DNA from 3 places in the Psychrobacillus sp. FSL K6-1464 genome. Region 2 is predicted to be linked to each of the others. Evidence: riboswitches for the same ligand, from Rfam matches in the RefSeq annotation. Region 2 holds a riboswitch; each other region holds the start of a gene.
What was found. A riboswitch is a leader RNA that binds a small molecule or an ion and turns the genes downstream of it on or off. The one in region 2 is predicted to bind cobalamin.

Region 1 (2,275 bases), 2.8 Mb from region 2:
TTTTTTTGTTGAAACCATTGAAAAAATGACATTAATAATAGCGCAGTAATAGCCCCAGTTGTATCCAACAAGACATCTTGAAGAGAAGCTGTACGACCACTTGTAAACGATTGTCGAAATTCATCGGCAACAGCAAGAAGCATAGTGATCACAACTGTTGTAATTTTAAGATACTTAAATGGAGGTAACGCAATATAAATGGCTAAAGCAATGATTCCAAAATAAACAAAATGGGTACCTTTTCTTATCAAAAATTCTACAAAAGCATAGTAGCCACGCTCTTCCACAGAAACGAGAATGCCCCAGTATGGAACTTCAAAAATACGAAGAAAAGATTCTAATGGTTTGTTAGGAAGCCATGCTTTTAAGACATCCTGCATAGATTGCTGTTCAGCTGGCTGCCCTGATGCCAAAAATACAATAACAAGTAATATTAAAAGCGGGATAAGTTTTTTCATATACTGACATTAGCACAAAACTGGTGAGTTTACATGCATGAAAATTATTGTGCCTGCTAGGGAGTTGGCTATGATAAACTAATAGTAAGTGAATAATTTTCGCAGGGAAAAGGTGCTAACTTGTTAGCTTAATTTGGGAATTCGGTTAAAATCCGAAGCTGTTTCCGCAACTGTAAATGCTGATGAAATAAGAAAAATACCACTGTTGACTAGTCAATGGGAAGGTTCTTAGAGTAAATTGATGCATAAGCCAGGAGACCAGCCTTTTCTTGAACGTATAGATACTCTTCGGAAGTTAAGGGATTGTACGGCACGTTTCTATTTTTCTGTTTTTTTATCGTTAAATAGGTATCACGCCGCCCTTATTTGGGTGGCGTTTTTTTTGTGCTGTTAACTAACAAAGTATTATATGCTTGAAAATTCACCAATAAAAGGAAAGGAGGAGAAGTAATGAAAAAAGATATTCGCTATATTTGCTATCCGTTTATGCGTGAAACACCTTCTACTGTAGATTTTGAAATCCGTACAGATTCGTTGACTACTCGTATTGGATTAGCAGCTTCTTTAACAAAGGATATACCAAAGATTTATGAGGATCTGATGTATTTGGCACCAATGGCTTACCATTTAAACGGGTCTGTTCGAGGGAAGATAGCCATTTCAGAAGACGATTTACAAGTTCTAAGTGATATGTACGATTTCTATGTAGAGGAAGTAAAAGGTAGAGTAGATATATTTGTACTACCACAGGGTACGACTGCGACTTGTGAATTACATGTTTGTAGAAGTGAAGCAAAAAAGTCAGTTAGAGCTCTTCATAAAGTTTCGTTAGAAAGAGAAATTCCTGAGATTTTGTTTGACTATGCACAGTTATTAGCAAATGTGTTGTTTGTGATGGCAGTTTATGTGAACAAACATCATGGAGTGGAAGAAATTCAATTTGTCAGTAAATCATATCCAATGAGAAAAAAGAAACAACTGGAGGAATAATACTATGAAGAAAAATTATTTATTTAATTGGTTGTCGGTGCTGCTATTTTCATTCTTGCTTGTAGGGTGTTCTGCGGAAGAGAAGACAACTGTGGAAAAACAAGAGGAAGTAGTAGAAGAAGTAAAAGAATACACAGTAACTGATGATGTAGGAAATGAAATTACATTCGAAGAAGTACCCGAAACGATTGTTTCTCTTCAACCGAGCAATACAGAGATTCTTTTTGCTTTAGGTGTAGGAGATAAAATTGTAGGAGCAACAGATTATGATACATATCCTGCAAAAGCACTCGAAATAGAGCGAGTATCGGATTCAGTTGCATTTAATGCGGAAAGAATTACAGAACTGAACCCAGATGTAGTAATAGCGTATACAATTGGCCAAGAAGAAGCATTGCAACTTCTGGAAGATGCCGGATTAAAAGTCTTTGTAATTGAGTCTGCAACTTCTTTTGAAGATGTATACGAAGATATCGAGCAATTGGCTACTGTAATGGGCATTGAAGAAAAAGGGCAAGAAGTTATTTCTTCTATTCAGGATACTATTCAAGGAGTTCAAGAAAGAGTAAAATCTGCTACTCCATTAAAAAAGGTATATTATGAAATTAGCCCATCTCCAGATATTTATACAACTGGTAGTAAAACATTCCAACAAGAAATTTTAGCAGCAGCATCGGTCGACAATGTATTTAGCGATCAAGAAGGTTGGATCAGTGTGTCAGAGGAAGATGTTACGGTCAAAAACCCAGAAATTATTTTAACAACTGCAAATTATTTAGATGATGCACCTGGAGAGATTAAATCTCGTGCAGGGTGGGACAAAATAC
Region 2 (2,275 bases):
AGAAGTATCGATTATTCAAATGGTCCAATTATATAAAGACGGCGAAAAAATGAAAATGAGTAAACGTACAGGTAAAGCTGTTACCATGCGTGAACTTGTAGAAGAAGTAGGACTGGATGCAGTACGTTATTTCTTCGGTATGCGTTCAGGTGACTCACATATGGATTTCGATTTAGACTTAGCTGTTTCTCAATCCAATGAAAACCCAGTATTCTACGCGCAATATGCACACGCACGTATTTGTTCGATTTTACGTTCAGCAGAAACGCAAGGAATGAAAGTGTCGACTGATTCACTTGAATTATTGCAAAGTGAAAAAGAATTAGACTTACTTAAAAAAATTGGTGACTTCCCACAGATAGTTGCAGATGCTGCAAAACTTCGTGCTCCTCACCGTATTGCAATCTATATCCAAGAACTAGCAACGACTTTCCATAGCTTCTATAACGCAGACAAAGTATTAAATGCGGATAATCTTCCTCAAACAGAAGCTCGTCTGGCACTAGTAACTGCTGCGCGAGAAACAATTGCAAATGCCTTACGTTTACTAGGTGTATCTGCTCCGGAACAAATGTAAATAGCAAACCCTCGACTTCGGTCGAGGGTTTTTGTAATTCTGCTTCGAATAAAGAGAGTAAATTTGGAGAAAATATCCTCATAGCCTCCAACAGCAAATAAACAGGGCACGTCGGCAAGTAGTATTTCCAACTTAAGCGCCAGTAAAAGTCGGCTGAGAGTGAGTAAACAACAATCGAACGCAAGTAACCACTTATAAGAGAGAGATGAGCATCTATACGAGAGTAATCGAAGCCTACACGAGAGTGTATCTGTCCTATACGAGATTGACCCATCTATATGAGAGAGCTAATGATCTATACGAGAGAGATTTCAATCTATACGAGAGCAACATCGTCATGTAAGAGAGAGTCTCCCACTATCCACCAGTAAAAAGGTCAGACAACGCTTTCCTCAAAACGAAGTCGACAGGTATACAAAATAAGGTATAATGAAGGCAAAGCAATATGAATAATTTAATGCATAGAGGTGCTCTCGCAATGGATTGCTGGAGTTAAAAGGGAAGCTGGTTAAAGTCCAGCACGGTCCCGCCACTGTAAGTGATAGAACATATCACGAGTCAGAAAACCTGCCTATATGCTTTGCACCCGTTACCTACGAGGATAGGTTTGGTGTAAATCTGGCTCGTTGTGACTTCGCGCAGGTTTATACCTATCTATCTCTCATCATAGGATGGGAGATTTTTTATTGTCTAAATTAGGAGGAATGTAAAATGAAAAAACGATGGTTAATCGCTGTAATGGCGGTACTTTTATTAGTTGGATGCGCACAGGAAGAAACGAAAAAGGTAGAAAGTACTGAGACGGAGCAGTCGGCCAGTGAAAATATAGAATTCCCAATGACATTGACGGATGCCGTTGGAGAAGAAGTTACGTTAGAGGCAGCTCCGGAGAAAATCATCTCCATGATTCCTAGTAATACAGAGATCTTATTTGCACTTGGGTTGAATGAGGAAATTATAGGGGTAAACGATTTTGAAAGCTATCCAGAAGAGGCATTAGAGAAAGAAAAAATCGGTGGCATGGAGTTCAATGTGGAAAAAATCCTTTCGTTAGATCCGGACATTGTGTTTGCGCATGAATCGATTGTAGGAATGGCGGAAGCTGGACTGCAACAACTACGTGATTCGAATATTTTGGTGTATGTGGTGAGTGACGCTAAGGATTTTGCTGAAACATATACAACTATTGAAGAAATGGGTCGAGCTACTGGGAAACTTAAAGAAGCCCAAAAAATTGTAGAAGACATGAAAGTAAAAGTAGAAGATATCCAACAAAAAGTACAAAAAGTAGAATCGAAGAAAACTGTATTTGTTGAGACTTCGGATGTTCCAGAAATTTATACAACAGGGAATGGAACGTTCATGCAAGAGATATTAAATATGTTGAATGCTACAAATATTATGGAGGATCAAGAAGGTTGGGTAAAAATTGATCCCGAAGAAATTGTAAGTCGTAACCCAGATGTAATGCTTATCACATACGATTACGTAGAAGGTATTGTAGAACAAGTGAAACAACGTGATGGATTTGATACAGTTACTGCTATTCAAAATGATGCAGTGATACAAGTAAATGAAGACACGACGAGCAGACAAGGTCCACGTTTAGTGGAAGGATTAGAAGAAGTTGCGAAAGCAATCTATCCGGAGGCTTTTAGTGAGTAAATCAATGATCGGTTACATCATGTCCATTTTTGT
Region 3 (2,275 bases), 390 kb from region 2:
CTTAAATTATATAGGGATTGAAGCTTTAAGGTGTCTAGAAGAACTAAAGATCGGGTAAAGAATACATAGGAAAAGCAATCAGGAGGTAATTTTTAATGAAGAATCATATTGTTGGCGTATACGAAAATGAACAACAAGCAGCTGAAGTTGTGGAAGATTTAAAAGCGAAGGGCTATACAACCGAAGAAATTTCAGTTATTGCTAAAAATATAAATGAAACATCTGAAATCGCACAGGAATTAAAACCCTCCACAAAGGATGGAGCAATTGTTGGAGCTGTAACTGGAGGAGCAATTGGAATAGCAGGGGTGATAGCAGGGTTATCCACTATATTAATCCCAGGGTTTGGTGCTGTGTTGGCTGCAGGTCCAATTATTACAACAATTGGCGGAGCAGTAGTAGGAGCCAACTCTGGTTCTGGAGGATTAAAACATGCTCTTATGGAAATTGGAGTTCCAGATAATGAAGCTGAACTCTATTCGAATGAAGCACAGGATGGTAAAATCCTGGTATTTCTTCACCCTAAAGAGTGAGGGTCGATTGAGTGGTCAAAAGTAATGTTTGCAAAAATAATATCAAGTGATTTTAGCTAAAAATCGCTGAATCACTTGATGTATTAGTTCCCCTAGAGAATTGACAGCTTGAATTAGGAGTTGCTCAGTTAAACACAATATGTTAGATTATATAAATGAACTAAACACAATATATAGTATGTTAACGATGAAAAGGTACCTTTATGGTTTAAAAGGGAATTCGGTAAAATGCCGAAGCTGTCCCCGCAACTGTAAGTGTGGACGACTGTTGAATAGCCACTGCGAGTGATCGTGGGAAGGACAACAGAAGGATGAAACACGAGCCAGTAGACCTGCCTTTTCATCGGTAAGCAACACTTTCTTCGGGGGTTGAGAGGTGGGAGCGAAGGCCTCTATCTCGAATGATTGATATGTCTTGTTGTATCCTACACTTTTAATTTTGAGCGATGTCTCAGCCGAAGATGGCTGTGTCATCGCTTTTTTTGTTTTGTGGTTTGGAGGGAAGTGCCACATAACTGTAACCGTTTAAAAAATAGGAGGAATTCAAATGACAATCATCTCAAACACAACGAAACAAGAAGTCCTACATAATCTAACAAAAGAATTTGGGGAGGAAAAAATTACTCCTCTTATAAAAACACATGAAAGATGGATGCAAAAACACCCGGAAGGTACAATAGCTGCTTGGTCGAAGTCAATGTCACTAGAAGCATTAAGTTTTCTAGATGAACAAGAAACGTACTGGACCTTTGTAGCAGCAAGAGTTCATTTAGCGCAGGTGTATGAACAAGTAGCTGAGAGAAGAAACACAACTGTGGATGCAGTGTACACAAAGTTTGCTAGTAATGTTCAACTGTTAAGTGATAAAGGCATTTACGATAAACGTCTTAAACAAGCATACTCACTACAAGAACTAGAGCAGCTATCTGAAATCCTCGTACAGGAAAGAGATTATTTATTTACTTATATCGGTCTAAAAACACTATTAGATCGATATGTAGCGAAGGACTTTGATAAAACAATAGTCGAACTGCCTCAGGAACGTTGGCTTATTATTGCAATGACACTGATGAAGGATGAGCAAGAAAATCGTTTAGAGAAAGTAAAAGAATCCTATTGGGCGATGAGCAACCTATATATGACAGTAGCAACACCAACACTATCTAATGCAGGTAAGCCTCATGGACAGCTCTCTAGCTGCTTTATCGATACGGTAGACGATAGCCTTCAAGGAATCTACGATAGCAATACGGACGTTGCAACCCTATCCAAATTTGGCGGGGGTATAGGTGTGTATATGGGCAAAGTGCGTAGCCGTGGATCTTCTATTAGAGGTTTTGTTGGTGCTTCCAGTGGTGTGCTTCCTTGGATTAAACAACTTAATAATACAGCAGTAAGTGTTGATCAGCTTGGGCAACGCCAAGGGGCAGTAGCTGTGTATTTAGATGTTTGGCATAAAGATATATTTACATTTTTAGATTTACGTTTAAATAACGGTGATGAACGACTACGAGCGCACGATATTTTTACTGGTGTATGTTTGCCCGATTTATTCATGGAGAAAGTCGATGCTAGAGAGGAATGGCATTTATTTGACCCTCATGAAGTTCGTCAGCTTAAAGGCTATTCTTTGGAGGACTTTTATGATGAAAAACGTGGCGATGGATCATTCCGCCAAAAGTACGAGGAATGCGTTAGCGATCATCGCTTGTCTCGTGAAACTGTTCCCGCTATCGACTTGA

Region 1: linked by a shared signal. The riboswitch ahead of MKX39_RS17285 (hypothetical protein) and the one ahead of MKX39_RS02945 (ABC transporter substrate-binding protein) in region 2 are both predicted to bind cobalamin.
Region 3: linked by a shared signal. The riboswitch ahead of MKX39_RS01080 (ribonucleoside-diphosphate reductase subunit alpha) and the one ahead of MKX39_RS02945 (ABC transporter substrate-binding protein) in region 2 are both predicted to bind cobalamin.

Annotation. Positions count from the first base shown of each region.
Region 1 is NZ_JBBOOP010000001.1:3,406,683-3,408,957, reverse strand. Features, by position in the region: gene MKX39_RS17290 (VanZ family protein) at 1-458, opposite strand, end outside; cobalamin riboswitch at 552-739, shown strand; gene MKX39_RS17285 (hypothetical protein) at 909-1,448, shown strand; gene MKX39_RS17280 (ABC transporter substrate-binding protein) at 1,453-2,275, shown strand, end outside.
Region 2 is NZ_JBBOOP010000001.1:591,889-594,163, forward strand. Features, by position in the region: gene argS (arginine--tRNA ligase) at 1-577, shown strand, start outside; cobalamin riboswitch at 1,026-1,166, shown strand; gene MKX39_RS02945 (ABC transporter substrate-binding protein) at 1,289-2,242, shown strand; gene MKX39_RS02950 (FecCD family ABC transporter permease) at 2,247-2,275, shown strand, end outside.
Region 3 is NZ_JBBOOP010000001.1:205,546-207,820, forward strand. Features, by position in the region: gene MKX39_RS01075 (general stress protein) at 96-533, shown strand; cobalamin riboswitch at 710-887, shown strand; gene MKX39_RS01080 (ribonucleoside-diphosphate reductase subunit alpha) at 1,081-2,275, shown strand, end outside.